One region of the Streptomyces sp. NBC_00076 genome, then DNA from elsewhere that is predicted to be linked to it. Evidence: predicted binding sites of a transcription regulator. Region 1 holds the regulator's gene; each other region holds the start of a gene.
What was found. The regulator HrcA, encoded in region 1, represses chaperone genes, less so after heat shock. The targets are predictions, from matches to a motif close to TTNGCACTCNGNNNNNCNGAGTGCNAA.

Region 1 (5,581 bases):
GCGCGACCCGCTGCGGCTACTGCGACTTCAACACGTACACGGCGACCGAGCTGCGCGGCACCGGCGGAGTCCTCGCCTCCCGCGACAACTACGCGGACACCCTGACCGACGAGATCCGGCTGGCCCGCAAGGTCCTCGGCGACGACCCGCGAGAGGTCCGTACGGTCTTCGTCGGCGGTGGTACACCCACCCTGCTGGCCGCGGACGACCTGGTGCGGATGCTGGGCGCGATCCGCGACGAGTTCGGCCTCGCGGCCGACGCGGAGGTCACCACGGAGGCGAACCCCGAGTCGGTCGACCCGAGCTATCTGGCGACGCTCCGGGAGGGCGGCTTCAACCGGATCTCCTTCGGCATGCAGAGCGCGCGGCAGCACGTGCTGAAGGTCCTGGACCGCACGCACACGCCGGGCCGCCCGGAGGCGTGCGTCGCGGAGGCCCGCGCGGCGGGCTTCGAGCACGTGAACCTCGACCTGATCTACGGCACTCCCGGCGAGTCCGACGACGACTGGCGGGCCTCGCTGGCGGCGGCCCTCGGCGCCGGCCCCGACCACGTCTCGGCGTACGCGCTGATCGTCGAGGAGGGTACCCAGCTCGCGCGCCGGATCCGCCGGGGCGAGGTCCCCATGACCGACGACGACGTCCACGCCGACCGCTATCTGATCGCGGAGGAGACCCTGTCCGCTGCGGGCTTCGACTGGTACGAGGTCTCCAACTGGGCCACGTCGGAAGCGGGCCGTTGCCGCCACAACGAGCTGTACTGGCGCGGCGCCGACTGGTGGGGCGCGGGCCCGGGCGCGCACAGCCACGTGGGCGGCGTGCGGTGGTGGAACGTCAAGCACCCGGGAGCGTACGCAGGGGCGTTGGCGGCGGGGCGGTCGCCGGGCGCCGGGCGCGAGCTCCTGTCCGAGGAGGACCGCCGGGTGGAGCGGATCCTGCTGGAGCTGCGGCTGCTGGAGGGCGTACCGCTGGATCTGCTGCACGAGGCCGGACTCAAGGCCTCCCGCCGGGCGCTCGTCGACGGGCTCCTCCAGGAGGAGCCGTACGAGGCGGGCCGCGCGGTGCTCACGCTGCGGGGGCGGCTGCTGGCGGACGCGGTGGTGCGGGATCTGGTGGACTGAGGGTTCGCCACCGGCTCCCTGACAACGCCGACGGGCTGACAACGCCGACGGGCTGACAACGCCGACGGGCTGACAACGCCGGACGGGCTGACAACGCCGGACGGGCTGACAACGCCGGACGGCCTGAATCAGCCCTCACCCGGCGCCGTGACGAAGTCGATCAGTTCCTCCACCCGTCCCAGCAGCTCCGGCTCCAGGTCCCGGTATGACCCCACCCGCTTCAGGATCGCCTGCCACACCGCGCCCGTGTTCTCCGGCCAGCCCAGCGCCCGGCACACCCCGGTCTTCCAGTCCTGCCCGCGCGGTACCCGAGGCCAGCCGGGGATGCCCACGGCCGACGGTTTCACCGCCTCCCAGATGTCGATGTACGGGTGGCCCACCACCAGGGCGTGCTCGCTGGTCACCGACTCCGCGATGCGCCACTCCTTCGTGCCGGGGACCAGATGGTCCACCAGGATGCCCAGACGGGCGTCCGGGCCCGGCGCGAAGTCCGCCACGATGGACGGGAGGTCGTCCACGCCCTCCAGGTACTCCACGACCACGCCCTCGACGCGCAGGTCGTCGCCCCACACCTTCTCGACCAGCTCGGCGTCGTGCCGGCCCTCGACGTAGATGCGCCCGGCGCGGGCCACGCGCGCGCGTGCGCCGGGCACGGCGACCGAACCGGACGCGGTACGGGAGGGACGTACCGGAGCCTGCCCGGTCGGGCGGATCAGGGTGACCGCACGGCCCTCAAGGAGGAAGCCCCGGGGCTCCATCGGGAAGACCCGGTGCTTGCCGAAGCGGTCCTCCAGGGTGACCGTGCCCGCCTCGCAGCGGATCACCGCACCGCAGAAACCCGACCCCGGCTCCTCGACCACCAGGCCGGGCTCCGCCGGGACCTCCGGCGCGGGCTTGGGCTTCTTCCACGGCGGGGTCAGGTCCGGAGAGTACTGGCGCATTCGGATGACGATAGGAGAAAACTCGGCCGTCCGGCCGTACGGGTCACCGCGACACGCCGAAGCGCCCCGCCAGCGCGCCCCGCTGCGCCCGCACGAACCCCGCGTCCACGACCGCTCCGTGACCCGGCACGTACCGCGCGTCCTCGCCGCCCAGCTCCAGCAGCCGGTCCAAAGCCGCAGGCCAGTGCGACGGTACGGCGTCGGGGCCCGCCTGGGGCTCGCCGGACTCCTCGACCAGGTCACCGCAGAAGACCACCTCCGGCGAGCCCGGCACCAGGACCACGAGGTCGTGGGCGGTGTGGCCGGGGCCCACGTTGGCCAGCATGACCTGCCGGCCGCCGCCCAGGTCGAGGGTCCACTCGCCGGAGACCCGGTGCCGGGGCACCACCAGGGCGTCGACCGCCTCGTCCGCCGCGGAGGCCGCCAGGCCGTTGCGCACCGCGTCCGCCCGTAGCTCCTCGCGCGCGGACCGGCCGTCGAACACCGTGTCGATGCCGACCGCGCCGAACATCTCCACCCCGGCGAACGCCGCCGCGCCGAACACGTGATCGAAGTGGGGGTGTGTCAGCGCGAGATGAGTCACACGGTGACCGGCGAGCTCCTCCGCCCCCGCCCGCAGCCGTGCGCCCTCCTGGAGGCTCGACCCGGCGTCGACCACCAGGGCGCTGCCCTCGCCGACGATCAGCCCCACCGTGCAGTCCCAGCCGGGGAGCCGGCATCGCCCGACCCCGTCCGCAAGGCGCTCCCATCCCAGCTCTTCCCAAGTCACCGTCATACCGCGACGCTAACCAGAGCGGCACGTCCGGGCACGGTCTCGTGGGACCGCCCTTGCCCGGGGCGTACCTCACGGCCGTACACTGGCCGGGGAACTCTGGCACTCGGATATGGCGAGTGCCAGGCCAGGCGCCCAGGGGACTGGGGGACGACTTCTGGAGGTGTGCGCGGATGCTGAGTGAACGCAGGCTCCAGGTGCTGCGCGCCATCGTCCAGGACTACGTCGGCACCGAGGAACCCGTCGGGTCCAAGGCGCTCACCGAGCGGCACAACCTCGGCGTCTCCCCGGCGACGGTCCGCAACGACATGGCCGCCCTGGAGGACGAGGGGTTCATCGCCCAGCCGCACACCAGCGCCGGGCGGATCCCCACCGACAAGGGGTACCGGCTTTTCGTCGACAAGCTGGCCGGCGTCAAGCCGATGACCGGGCCAGAACGGCGCGCCATCCAGAACTTCCTCGACGGCGCCGTCGACCTCGACGACGTCGTGGCTCGGACCGTGCGGCTGCTCGCGCAGCTGACCCGGCAGGTCGCCGTCGTGCAGTACCCCTCGCTGACCCGTTCGACCGTGCGTCACGTCGAGCTGCTGTCACTCGCCCCCGCGCGCGTGATGCTCGTGCTGATCACGGACACCGGGCGGGTCGAACAGCGGATGGTCGACTGTCCGGCGCCGTTCGGCGAGAGTCCGCTCGCGGATCTGCGGGCGCGGCTCAACAGCCGGATCGCGGGCCGTCGTTTCACCGACGTCCCGCAGCTGGTGGAAGACCTGCCGGAGGCCTTCGACATCGAGGACCGCGGCACGGTCGCGACGGTGCTCTCCACCCTCCTGGAGACACTCGTCGAGGAGAACGAGGAGCGGCTGATGATCGGCGGCACCGCCAATCTGACCCGCTTCGGGCATGACTTTCCCCTCACGATCCGACCCGTCCTGGAAGCGCTGGAGGAGCAGGTCGTGCTCCTCAAGTTGCTTGGCGAGGCTGGGGATTCGGGCATGACCGTACGGATCGGTCATGAGAACGCCTATGAGGGACTCAACTCCACTTCTGTGGTCTCGGTCGGTTACGGTTCGGGCGGCGAGGCAGTCGCCAAGCTCGGCGTGGTCGGACCGACCCGCATGGATTACCCGGGAACGATGGGAGCGGTACGCGCAGTGGCACGGTACGTCGGACAGATCCTGGCGGAGTCGTAAGTGGCCACGGACTACTACGCCGTTCTAGGCGTGCGCCGCGACGCGTCGCAGGAAGAGATCAAGAAGGCCTTCCGGCGGCTCGCACGCGAGCTGCACCCGGATGTCAACCCCGATCCGAAGACCCAGGAGCGGTTCAAGGAGATCAACGCCGCTTACGAGGTGCTGTCGGACCCGCAGAAGAAGCAGGTCTACGACCTCGGCGGCGACCCGCTCTCGCAGGCGGGCGGCGGTGGCGCCGGCGGCTTCGGCGCCGGTGGCTTCGGCAACTTCTCGGACATCATGGACGCGTTCTTCGGTACGGCGTCGCAGCGCGGGCCGCGCTCGCGCACCCGGCGCGGCCAGGACGCGATGATCCGGCTGGAGATCGAGCTGGACGAGGCGGCCTTCGGCACCACGAAGGACATCCAGGTCGACACGGCGGTCGTCTGCACCACCTGCAGTGGTGAGGGCGCGGCCCCGGGCACGACCGCCCAGACGTGTGACATGTGCCGCGGCCGCGGTGAGGTGTCGCAGGTGACGCGGTCCTTCCTGGGCCAGGTCATGACCTCGCGCCCCTGCCCGCAGTGCCAGGGCTTCGGCACGGTCGTCCCGACGCCGTGCCCGGAGTGCGCCGGCGACGGCCGGGTCCGCTCCCGTCGCACGCTGACGGTCAAGATCCCCGCCGGTGTCGACAACGGCACCCGGATCCAGCTGGCGGGCGAGGGCGAGGTCGGGCCCGGTGGCGGTCCCGCCGGTGACCTGTACGTCGAGATCCACGAGCTGCCGCACTCGCAGTTCCAGCGCCGGGGCGACGACCTGCACTGCACGGTCACCCTCCCGATGACCGCGGCCTCCCTGGGCACCAAGGTCCCGCTGGAGACACTGGACGGCCTGGAGGAGGTCGACATCCGGCCCGGCACCCAGTCCGGCCAGTCGATCCCGCTGCACGCCCGCGGTGTCACGCACCTGCGCGGCGGCGGTCGCGGCGACCTCATCGTGCACGTCGAGGTGCAGACCCCGTCCAAGCTCGACCCCGAACAGGAACGGCTGCTGCGCGAACTCGCCAAGCTGAGGGGCGAGGAGCGCCCGACGGGGCAGTTCCAGCCAGGGCAGCAGGGGTTGTTCTCACGACTGAAAGACGCGTTCAACGGTCGCTGAGGACGCCCGCCGACGGGCAGGGTCCGAAGGGCGTCGAGGGCACCTCTGAGGGGCCCTCGGGGCACCGCCCGGGGCCCTGCCGTTCGGAGATGCCGTCGGCCTGTGCCAGGCGGAAGGCCGGATTCGGACTTGTTCGGAGGACGTGACAACATGCCGTCATGTCCTCCGCGCTGACCGATCTCTTCCCGTATCCGATCGTGCAGGCCCCCATGGCGGGCGGCGTCTCCGTACCGACGCTCGCCGCCGCCGTGTGCGAGGCCGGCGGGCTCGGGTTCCTCGCTGCCGGGTACAAGACGGCCGACGGCCTGTACCAGGAGATCAAGCAGCTGCGGAGCCTCACCACCCGCCCCTTCGGCGTGAACCTCTTCCTGCCGCAGCCGGAGTACGCGGACCCCGCCGCGGTCGACGTCTACGCCCACCAGC
Region 2 (5,581 bases), 2.8 Mb from region 1:
TGCCCCGGGTTCGTGCGCACCGAGTTCCATCAGCGGGCCGGGATGGGAACGGACAACATCCCGGGCTGGATGTGGCTGGACGCGGACAAGCTGGTGGCGGCGGCGCTGGCGGATCTGGCACGCGGCAAGTCGTTGTCGATCCCGGACCCGCGGTACAAGGCGCTGATGGGGCTCGTGAAGGTCACCCCACGGTCGCTGCTGGGCGGGATCAGCTCGAAGACGGGGCGCAAGTACGGGCCCCAGTAGTGAGCAGGTGGCGTCGTCCCTCCGGTGGGAGAATGGACGGGACCGGAAACCGTGCCCAGGGGGGCCGGAGGCGGCGTCATGACGTTCGTACAGCTCATCGACTGCAGGACCGACCGGTTCGACGAGATGAACCGGCTCATGGACACATGGGCAGAGCAGACCAAGGGGAAGCGGACCGCGACACACGCGGTGGTCGGCAAGGACCGCTCGGACGCGTCGCACTTCATCGAGATCGTGGAGTTCCCCTCGTACGAGGAGGCGATGCGCAACTCCGGGCTGCCGGAGACCGACCGGATCTTCCAGGACATGGTCGCCCTGTGCGACGAGATGCCGACGTTCACCGACCTGGACGTGGTGCGGGACGAGCAGTTGTACGCGGCGAACGCACGGCGGTTCTTCGAGGCGTTGGCGACCGCCGGAGATCTGCCCCCGATGAACGACCTGCTCGATGAGGACATCCACAGCCACAATCCGATCAACCCGCAGGACATGATCGGGCTGGACTCCGCCCGCGCCGAGTTCCGGATGTGGCGGGCCGCCTTCGACTTCGTGTTCACGGTCGACGACCTGATCACCCAGGGCGACCGGGCCTGCGCACGGTGGACCTGGAACGCCACCCACAAGGCGGACTTCATGGGGATTCCCGCCACCGGCAAGCGGGTCACGATGACCGGGACGACCACGTTCCGGTTCGCGCCCGACGGGAAGATCGCAGAGACCTGGTGGCAACACGACCAGCTGGGCCTGATGCAGCAGCTGGGTGCGCTGGACTCATTGGAGAGGTAGCTCGGCCCGGAGCCTGGGGCCTGTCGTCCGGATCACGCCGGTGACGAGGGACGGCGGTCTCGGCAGGGCACAAGACCCGCGAAGGGGAAGGGCCCCGTTCCGGCACCTGAGTGCGGAACGGGGCCCTCTGCGAGCGGGGTCCTCAGTGGGAGTGACCGTGGCCGTGGCCCGCGGCCGCCGGCTCTTCCTCTTCCTTCTTCTCGACGACCAGGGTCTCGGTCGTCAGGAGCAGGGAGGCGATGGAGGCGGCGTTCTCCAGGGCGGAGCGGGTGACCTTCACCGGGTCGATGACGCCGGCCTTGACCAGGTCGCCGTACTCGCCGGTGGCGGCGTTGAAGCCCTGGCCCTTGTCGAGCTCCGCGACCTTGGCGGTGATGACGTAGCCTTCCAGGCCCGCGTTCTCGGCGATCCAGCGCAGCGGCTCGACGGCGGCCTTGCGGACGACCGCGACACCGGTGGCCTCGTCGCCGGTCTTGCCGAGGTTGCCCTCCAGGACCTTCACGGCGTGGACGAGCGCGGAGCCACCACCGGAGACGATGCCCTCCTCGACCGCGGCGCGGGTCGCGGAGATGGCGTCCTCCAGACGGTGCTTCTTCTCCTTCAGCTCCACCTCGGTGGCGGCGCCGACCTTGATCACGCACACGCCGCCGGCCAGCTTCGCGAGGCGCTCCTGGAGCTTCTCGCGGTCCCAGTCGGAGTCGGTGTTCTCGATCTCGGACTTGATCTGGGCGACACGGCCGTGGACGTCGTCGGTCTTGCCGGCGCCGTCGACGATCGTCGTGTCGTCCTTGGTGATCGTGACGCGGCGGGCGGAGCCCAGCACCTCGAGGCCGACCTGGTCGAGCTTGAGGCCGACCTCCTCGGCGACGACCGTGGCGCCGGTCAGGATCGAGATGTCCTGGAGCATGGCCTTGCGGCGGTCACCGAAGCCGGGGGCCTTGACCGCGACCGCGTTGAAGGTGCCGCGGATCTTGTTCACGACCAGGGTCGACAGGGCCTCGCCCTCGACGTCCTCGGCGATGATCAGGAGCGGCTTGGAGGAGTTGGTCTGGATGACCTTCTCCAGCAGCGGCAGCAGGTCCTGGATCGAGGAGATCTTGCCCTGGGTGATCAGGATGTACGGGTCGTCGAGGACGGCCTCCATGCGCTCCTGGTCCGTCACGAAGTACGGCGACAGGTAGCCCTTGTCGAAGGCCATGCCCTCGGTGAAGTCCAGCTCCAGACCGAAGGTGTTGGACTCCTCGACGGTGATGACACCGTCCTTGCCGACCTTGTCCATCGCCTCGGCGATGAGCTCGCCGACCTGGTTGTCCTGGGCGGACAGACCGGCGACGGCGGCGATGTCGGACTTCTCGTCGATCGGCCGGGCGGTCGCGAGGAGCTCCTCGGACACAGCCTTGACCGCGGCGTCGATGCCCTTCTTCAGGGCGGCCGGGGAGGCACCCGCGGCGACGTTCTTCAGGCCCTCGCGTACCAGCGCCTGGGCGAGCACGGTGGCGGTGGTGGTGCCGTCACCCGCGATGTCGTTGGTCTTGGTCGCCACCTCCTTCACCAGCTGGGCGCCGAGGTTCTCGTACGGGTCCTCGACCTCGACCTCGCGGGCGATGGTGACGCCGTCGTTGGTGATGGTGGGAGCGCCGAACTTCTTGTCGATGACGACGTTGCGGCCCTTGGGGCCGATCGTCACCTTGACCGTGTCGGCAAGCTTGTTGACGCCGCGCTCGAGGGCGCGACGGGCGTCCTCGTCGAACTTCAGGATCTTCGCCATGGGAGCGTGAGCCCTCTCGGAAATCTAGGTGAAATTAGCCGCGCCCCTGGCGCCCGGCTCACTAGTGATCGCGGGGGGCCAGGGGCGCAGCTCAATGCAATGTGCTTCGCGGTGAGGCGAAGCGAGGTGAACTACTTCTCGATGATCGCGAGCACGTCGCGAGCCGAGAGGACGAGGTACTCCTCGCCGTTGTACTTCACCTCGGTGCCGCCGTACTTGCTGTACAGCACGATGTCGCCGGTCTTGACGTCGAGCGGAAGACGCTCGCCGTTCTCGAAGCGGCCCGGACCGACGGCCAGGACGACGCCCTCCTGGGGCTTCTCCTTGGCGGTGTCCGGAATGACCAGGCCAGAGGCGGTGGTCTGCTCAGCGTCGAGCGGCTGGACCACAATGCGGTCCTCGAGCGGCTTGATGGCAACCTTGGAGCTGGTGGTCGTCACGATCCGACCTCCCCCTTCGGAGATCTCACGGGGTTAACTGTCTGAGGTGGCGACCAGGTGGATCCGTCGTCGCGGGTGCCGGACCTGCCCGTCGCTAGTTGGCACTCTCCAGGGGGGAGTGCCAGGTCCGAGACTATGACCGCGATTAGCACTCGGTCAAGCGGAGTGCCAATCCGAGCGGTGCGCGGCGCGGTTTTCGGCTGGCGTTCACCCTCCGGGGGCCCGCCGCCGGAGCGGATGCCGCCCGGACGCCCCGGGCTCCCCGGGCTCCCCGGGCTCCCGCTACAGGTAATCCTCCAGCCGCCCCACCGTCAGACCCGCCCGCCGGATCTCCCGCAGCAGCCGTACCGTCCGTTCCCGCAACGACGGAGCCGGGGACTCGCCCGACGCCACCGACACGATGTCCCCCGCCCGCAACCGGCGCTCCCCCTTCGCGAAGGTCAGCCGCTCGCCCTCCATGGACGCTCGCCACAGGACGACCGCCGCGAGATGGCAGTCGCCGGCCGCGCGCAGGGTCGTCGTGTCGTACGTGCCGTAGGGCGGGCGGAAGAGGTGGGGGCGGATGCCGAAGCGGGACCTGAGCTTGTCCTGCTGGCCACAGATCTCGGCGCGCTGGCCGGCGTAGGGCAGACCGCGCAGGGCGGAATGGTCGAGGGTGTGGTTCTGGATGCTCGCGCCGACCGCCTGGAGGCGCGCGAAGTGGCCGTAGCCCGGGCCGACGACGCTGTCCGTGAGGAACATGCTGACCGGGAGCCGCAGTTCACGGACCAGGTCGACGAACCGAGGGTCTCTCTCGGCGCCGTCGTCGTAGGTCAGGAAGACCACCCTGTCGGTCGTACGGACCCGGTCCACCACCGGCGTCAGGCCCGGGCCCGCGGCGAGCGGGGTGGCGGGCCGGGCGGGTGGCCGCGGGGCGGGCGGCAGTGGGCCCGCCAGGCCCCAGCGGCGGTACGCGGGCTCCCCCACCCCGGACGAGCCGTGCGAGCCCGCCCGCCCGGCCGCCTTCTCTCCCAGCCGTTCGATGGGGTCGACGGACTGCGCGCAGCCGGCGAGGAGGACCAGCGCCAGGACTCCGGCCGCCGGCGCCCACCGCCTCACAGGTAGTCCTCCAGCCGGCCGACGGCGTACCCCTCGCGCGTGACCTTGTTCAGGAACCGGCGGACCAGGGCCACCATCGTGCCGTTCCAGTCCTTCCGGCCCCGGAAGTGGGTGAGCACGATGTCGCCCGGGTGGAGGTCGCGGTCCCACTCGCGGAAGTCCCAGTGGTCGACGAAGACCTCCTCGCTCCACAGCGGGACATACCGGACACCGCAGCTCTTCGCCGCGCGCAGGGTGCCCTTGTCGTAGGTGCCGAAGGGCGGGCGGAAGAGCGTGGGCCGCGTGCCGTACTGCTCCTCGATCACGTCCTGCATGCCGCAGATCTCATGCCTCTGGCGGTCGTACGACAGCCCCGGCAGGTAGTGGTGGTGGAGGGTGTGGTTGTTGAGCACGACCCCCCGGTCCCGCATCTTCCTGAAGTATCCGTAGTCGTCCTTGACGACGTGGTCGCTGAGGAAGGCGGTGTACGGGATCTTCAGCTCGCTCATCATCCGCAGGAACTCCGGGTCCTTCTCGGCCCCGTCGTCGATGGTGAGGAAGACGACCTTCTCCCCGGTGGGGACCTTGGTGAAGACCGGGGGGAGGTCCTCTTCCCGGTGGCCCTCGACCTCGAAGCCCTCGCGGGTGGTGATCCTCGGCTTCACCGCCGGGGGCGCAGGCACCGTCAGCGGGACCCTCTTGAGGCCCCAGGCCTCGGCCACCGCCGTCCGGGTCCGGTGCGCGGCGCGCAAGTTGGCGGCGTACCGGTCCAGAGCCCGGGCAGGGCCGGGAGCGGGCCCCACCTCGTAGTCCCCGTCCTGCGCGCAGCCCGAGACGATGGCGGCGGTGGCCAGCGCGGCGACACCGCCCTTCACCCACAGAGAAGACCGACGTGGAGGAGTCCGAAGCTGCTGCCAGACCTGCTCAGTAGGCCGGAGCTGCCGGGAAGACTGGATCCGCCGGAGCCGCCGAGAAGACCAATCGCGCCAAAAAGAACGAGCGTTGTCATCTTGTCCTACGGATTGCATGGTGCCGGATCCTCGCAGGCCACCACCGCGAACCCGGGGTGACACCGCCACCGGAGGCGGACCGTCCACCGACTGGCCCACAATGAACCGGTGAACGACCTCGCTCCCCTCCACACGCCCGAGGGCCGCGCCCTCCTCGACGAAGTGCGCGACACCGCCCCCGCCGACGAACTCGCCGTCGCCACCCGGCTGCGCCGCGACCACCCCGCCGCCCTGGTGTCGGCGGCGCTCGGGCA
Region 3 (5,581 bases), 900 kb from region 1:
CGGCGGCACGCACATCTCCAGCGGCGCCATCACCAGGAACACCCAGGGCCGGGCGCCCTCGGGCAGGACCAGCAGACCCAGCCAGCCGACCTGGCAGAGCAGCACGCCGCCGGCGTACCGCAGGGCCATCGTCCGTTCCGGGCCCTCGCTCGACAGCGCCACCCGCAGCCACTGCGCGATCATGGCCAGCCGCATGATCACGTAGCCCAGCCAGACGGCCAGGAACTCGTGCTCCTCGAACGCCCGCGAGACCCCGGCCGCCAGGACCAGGACGCCGGCGATCTGTACCAGGGTGACGACCCGGTACAGGGTGTCGTCGTTGTCGTACGCCGAGGCGAACCAGGTGAAGTTCATCCAGGCCCACCAGATGGCGAAGAAGACCATCGTGTAGTTGAGGATGCCCTCGCCCGTGTGCGCCTCGGCCACGGCGTGCACCAGTTGGATGCCGGCCTGGGCGATCGCCACGACAAAACACAGGTCGAAGAAGAGCTCCAGTGGCGAGGCCACACGATGTGCCTCTTGGCGACCGCGGGCCGTGAGCCTGCGCAGGGGGCCGCGGCGTTCGGGAGCGCCCTGGGGGACGGGCGGGGGAGGGGAACTGGACGTCATGGGTCCAGCACAGCAGATCAGCGCCTGAATGGCTTGGGGATGACTTCGCCGGCGGTGGGCCGCCACCAGGGCCGTACCCTGGAGACATGAGCACCGCCCCCGATCCCGAGCCGCGTGCCCCGAAGCCCGCGCTGATCTTCGACGACCCGCTGGACCGCCAGTCCTCGGACGACACGGACCGGGGATGGGGCGAGCGGCCCGGTGGCGAGGGCGACAGCGCGGCCGACCTGAAGCGCTTCCTTGACGAGAAGCCGCCCCACCACCTCTGAACCCGCCGGGCGCCGCGGACCGCAGCCGCTGCTAACGCTCGTCGTGGCCGGATCCACGCTGCCGCTGCTGTGCGAGCAGCACGTCGCGGATCTCCTTGAGCACCTCCAACTCGGTCACCTCCATGACCTCCTGCGTGCCCTCCTTCGCCTTCCTGCGGGCCTCCATCCGCGCCAGGTACTTCGACATCGGCAGGACCATCAGGAAGTAGACGACCGCCGCCGTGATCACGAAGGTCAGGGTCGCGCCGAGGACGGACCCCCACATGATCCGGACGCCCGTCGCGTTGTCGCCGGTGCCCGTGCAAGTCTCCTCGAGACACGAGCTGTAACCGTCGAGGTTCTTGGTGCCGATCGCTCCGACCAGCGGGTTGATCAGGCCCTTCACCACCGAGTTGACGATGTTGGTGAAGGCTGCGCCGATGACCACGGCCACCGCCAGGTCGACGACGTTCCCGCGCATCAGGAAGGCCTTGAACCCCTGCAAGACGCTTGGCTTCTTCTCGCTCAATTCTGGGACTCTCCTCATACGAACCGGTAGTGGAACAAACAGCTCCGCAACCTACGTGAGGACGAGACGGCCCTGTCCAGCCGGGTGGCTTCAAGGAGGGGCGTGAAGCGGCGCGCATCGCGTGGGTCAGCACAGTGTCACCGCCAGCCGTGCTGTCGTGCTCGCGCCGGCGAGACGCGCCGCGGTGGAGCGCGGTACCGACAGCACGACGAGCGCCCCGCCCTCAGCCGCGCCACCCGGTGCCTCCAGCGCCTCCGGCACCTTCGTCACCCGTGCCCCGCGCGCGACCACGCGGGCGTCGCCGCCGGTCGCCGTCTGCTCGGCGGCGATGACGTCCACCCGGTCACCGGGCCGCAACAGCCGGACCGTGGCTCCGTCGGCGATCCGCACCGGTGCCGTCACGAGCCGGACGGCACGGTGTTCCCGTACGGGATCCGCCACGGGGCGCCCGCGGGGCTGCTCCGTTTCCTGAGGGACCGAGGGTCCCGCCGCCAGGACCGCGGCCGCCGTGACGGTGAGGCCGGCAGCTACGGCACGCCGTCGGTGCCGTACGAGTCGCTGTAGTTGATAACGCCCGCCACGAATGCGCACGGGGGCGAAGTGCGGCACCTCGCAGGTCGGGGGAGCTTCCACGCCGAGCGGCCGCGGGAAAGCGGGAGAAACGGGAGAAGGGGAGTGAGAGGGCGAGGGCGAGGGAGAGGACGGAAGTGCGAAGGACACGGGAGGACCACCACCTGCGACGAGGGATCGGCTTGCGATGCCACGATGCGGCTTCGCGCCGATTCCCGCAGACGCCGGTGGGCTACTGCCGAGTTGTGGACAACTCCCTCACCCGAACGGGAAGTTCCACCCGCGGCGGCGGGTCATCTGAGGCCGGAACCCCGAGTCCAGCAGCCCTGAGCCCAGCACACCTGAGTCCAGCAGCCCCGAGTCCAGAACCCTCGAGGCCGGCACCCCTACGGCAGCGCGAACCCCGGATCCATCCCGCCCAGCGCGCTCGCACACAGGCAGTCCCGCTCCTCGCCCGACGGCAGTGCGGCCACCGCGTCGAACAGGACGCCCCGCAGCCGGTCCACGTTCGCCGCGAACACCCGCAGCACCTCGTCGTGGGAGACGCCCTCGCCCGTCTCCGCGCCCGCGTCGAGATCGGTGACCAGGGTCAACGAGGTGTAGCAGAGCTCCAGTTCGCGGGCGAGAGCCGCCTCGGGGTGTCCGGTCATGCCGACCACCGACCAGCCCTGCGCCTGGTGCCACACCGACTCGGCGCGGGTCGAGAACCGCGGCCCCTCGATCACGACCAGCGTGCCGCCGTCCACCGGTTCCCAGTCCCGCCCACGCGCCGCCTTCAGCGCGGCCGCCCGTCCGGCCGGGCAGTAGGGATCGGCCAGGGACACGTGGACCACGTTCGGCACCCCGCCGCCCGGCAGCGGCAGCCCGTCGAAGTACGTGCCCGTCCGGGACTTCGTACGGTCGACCAGCTGGTCCGGCACCAACAGCGTGCCCGGCCCGTACTCGGGGCGCAGGCCGCCCACCGCGCACGGACCGAGGACCTGGCGGGCCCCGACGGACCGCAGGGCCCAGAGGTTGGCCCGGTAGTTGATGCGGTGCGGCGGCAGATGGTGGCCGCGTCCGTGCCGGGGCAGGAAGGCGACTCGCCGACCGGCGACCTCGCCGAGGAAGAGGGAGTCACTGGGCGGCCCGTAGGGGGTGTCCACCTGGATCTCGGTCACGTCGTCGAGGAACGAGTAGAAGCCGGAGCCGCCGATCACACCGATCTCTGCGTTCGCCTTGTTCGCCATGCCCCGCACCCTAACGGCCCCCGGAAACGCCGAAGACCCCGCCGTCGTACGACGACAGGGTCCCGTAAGAAAAGGGTCCTACGCGGCGGAGCTGCTGCTGGACGACTTGCCCGTGCTTGAGGCGCCCGTGCTCGGACTCGAGGACTTCGAGTCCGAGGACGACTTGGAGTCGGAGGACGACTTCGACTCCGAGGACGAAGAGGACGTCGCCGACTTCGACGTCGACGGCGCGCTGCTCGACGAGGAACCGCGGCTGTCGTTGCGGTAGAAGCCGGAGCCCTTGAAGACGATGCCGACCGCGGAGAACACCTTCTTGAGGCGGCCCTGGCAGTTGGGGCACTCGGTGAGTGCGTCGTCGGTGAACTTCTGCACCGCCTCGAGGCCCTCGCCACACTCGGTGCACTGGTACTGGTAGGTCGGCACTTGTCTTCCTCCTGGCACTCTCACTCGATGAGTGCTAACGATCGTCCATACTAACCTGTGCCGCTTGCAAATGGAGTAACGTGCGTCACCTGCCTGCGGGCAGCGGTCAGGGCTTGACCGTCTCGCGGCTTGTGCCCAAGGGAGAAGCAGCGTAGCTGCGGAGTCACAGTGACGTATTCCGCGGAAAATACATCGTCACATCTCACCGATCGCGGCAGGTTCGCGATGGGCCGCGCCGCGCGTGACCACTCTGGTCGCGCGCGGCGGCATGAGCCGCGAACGCAGCGCCAGCAAGGTCACCAACGCCAGCAACGTGCCGCCCGTCGGGACCAGGAACCCGGCGCCGCCCCAGAAGCGGTCCTCCAGCTGTCCGGCGATCGTGACGGCGGCCGCCTGGCCGAGTGCGACCGCTCCGGTCAGCCAGGTGAACGCCTCGGTGCGTGCGCCGGCCGGGACGAGTTCCTCGACCAGGGTGTAGCCGGTGATCAGAGCGGGCGCCACGCACATGCCGACGAGCAGGCCGAGGCCGGCCAGGACGAGCACCGAGTGCGCGGCCCACAGGCCGGACGCGGTCAGCGCGAGGGCGGCGTACCCGACGAGCAGGCGGCGGCGCGGGCTCACCTTCCACGCGATGGCGCCGCAGACCAGGCCGGAGAGCGTGTTGCCGGCGGCGAAGGTGCCGTACAGGACGCCGTTCAGGCCGGGTTCACCGATCGACTCGCTGAACGCGGCCAGCGAGACCTGCATGCCGCCGAAGACGGAGCCGATGCCGAGGAACGCCACGATCAGGACCCGCACTCCGGGGACGCGCAGCGCCGAGGTGTGCTCCACGCGCGCGTGCCCGTCGGCGGCGACCGTGGGCTGGGTGCTCTTCTGCGCGGCGAACAGCAGGCCGCCCAGCAGCGTCAGCGAGGCTTCCGTCACCAGACCCGCGGCGGGATCCACCGCCGTGCACAGCGCGGTGGCCAGCAGCGGGCCGACGACGAAGGTCAGCTCGTCCGTGACCGACTCGAAGGCCGCCGCGGTGGACATCAGGGGCGAGTCCTTGAGGGTCGCGGCCCAGCGGGCCCGCACCATGGGGCCGACCTGGGGCGTCGAGGCGCCCGTCGGCACGGCTGCCGCGAGCAGCGCCCACAGGGGGGCGTGGGACAGCGCGAGCGCGGTGAGGGCCAGGCCCGACAGTGCGTGTACGACCACGCTCGGGACCAGCACCGCGCGCTGCCCGTGGCGGTCGGCGAGGTGACCGCCGAACGGCGCGAACAGGGCCGTGGAGACACCGGTGACGGCCGCGGCGGCGCCCGCCGCCCCGTACGAGCCGGTGGTGTGCTGTACGAGCAGCACGATGGAGACGGTGAGCATCGCGAACGGCTGGCGTGCCGCGAAGCCGGGGAGCAGGAACGTCCATGCGCCGCTGGTGCGCAGCAGCTGCCCGTATCCGGGGCGGGAGGTGACCGTGGATGCCACGGCCCGTGCCTTTCTGCCGCCTGGTGACGCGGCCCCTTCCAGGGGGCGAGACGCCGAGAGCTGTCCTCTTGCGCGGACTGCGGTAGATGCCAAAGCCCGCTGTCAGGAGCGTCCCGGCCGCCATACGGTCGCGCCAGCTCTGCGTCAGGCAGAGTTGGTTCGATCAGGGTGTGCCTTCATCGTACAGGGATCAAGACTGACTGACCTGTGAAAACGAGCACCATGGGGTCGCGTGCCTGTGATTGCCGGGGTGTGAACCGTACGAAACATGCCCTTAACGGCTTGTGCCGGTGCCGCCCGTGCCCAGCCATCCGGCCAGCTTGCCGCCGTGGCCGACCGCGCGCAGTCGTCGTTCCGCCGCGTCCCGGACGGGATTGGTGGCGACCACGAGGAGCTCGTCCCCGTGCCGCAGCACCGTCGTCGGCAGTGGAACGAAGGATTTCGCGTCGCGGACGACCAGGGTGACCGCCGCCCCGGCCGGCAGGCGCAGTTCGTTGACCTCGACGCCG

Region 2: the regulator HrcA is predicted to act here: its motif matches at 3,386-3,412, upstream of groES (co-chaperone GroES).
Region 3: the regulator HrcA is predicted to act here: its motif matches at 3,620-3,646, upstream of OHA64_RS20435 (FmdB family zinc ribbon protein).

Annotation. Positions count from the first base shown of each region.
Region 1 is NZ_CP108242.1:3,628,690-3,634,270, reverse strand. Features, by position in the region: gene hemW (radical SAM family heme chaperone HemW) at 1-1,118, shown strand, start outside; gene OHA64_RS16565 (DUF3097 domain-containing protein) at 1,247-2,059, opposite strand; gene OHA64_RS16560 (MBL fold metallo-hydrolase) at 2,103-2,834, opposite strand; gene hrcA (heat-inducible transcriptional repressor HrcA) at 3,005-4,021, shown strand; gene dnaJ (molecular chaperone DnaJ) at 4,022-5,158, shown strand; gene OHA64_RS16545 (nitronate monooxygenase) at 5,317-5,581, shown strand, end outside.
Region 2 is NZ_CP108242.1:6,400,541-6,406,121, reverse strand. Features, by position in the region: gene OHA64_RS29335 (SDR family NAD(P)-dependent oxidoreductase) at 1-246, shown strand, start outside; gene OHA64_RS29330 (ester cyclase) at 325-1,032, shown strand; gene groL (chaperonin GroEL) at 1,175-2,800, opposite strand; gene groES (co-chaperone GroES) at 2,932-3,240, opposite strand; gene OHA64_RS29315 (polysaccharide deacetylase family protein) at 3,523-4,338, opposite strand; gene OHA64_RS29310 (polysaccharide deacetylase family protein) at 4,335-5,192, opposite strand; gene OHA64_RS29305 (THUMP-like domain-containing protein) at 5,436-5,581, shown strand, end outside.
Region 3 is NZ_CP108242.1:4,532,542-4,538,122, reverse strand. Features, by position in the region: gene OHA64_RS20460 (low temperature requirement protein A) at 1-609, opposite strand, end outside; gene OHA64_RS20455 (hypothetical protein) at 696-878, shown strand; gene mscL (large conductance mechanosensitive channel protein MscL) at 910-1,386, opposite strand; gene OHA64_RS20445 (hypothetical protein) at 1,513-2,106, opposite strand; gene OHA64_RS20440 (S-methyl-5'-thioadenosine phosphorylase) at 2,343-3,185, opposite strand; gene OHA64_RS20435 (FmdB family zinc ribbon protein) at 3,264-3,608, opposite strand; gene OHA64_RS20430 (MFS transporter) at 3,804-5,072, opposite strand; gene OHA64_RS20425 (potassium/proton antiporter) at 5,347-5,581, opposite strand, start outside.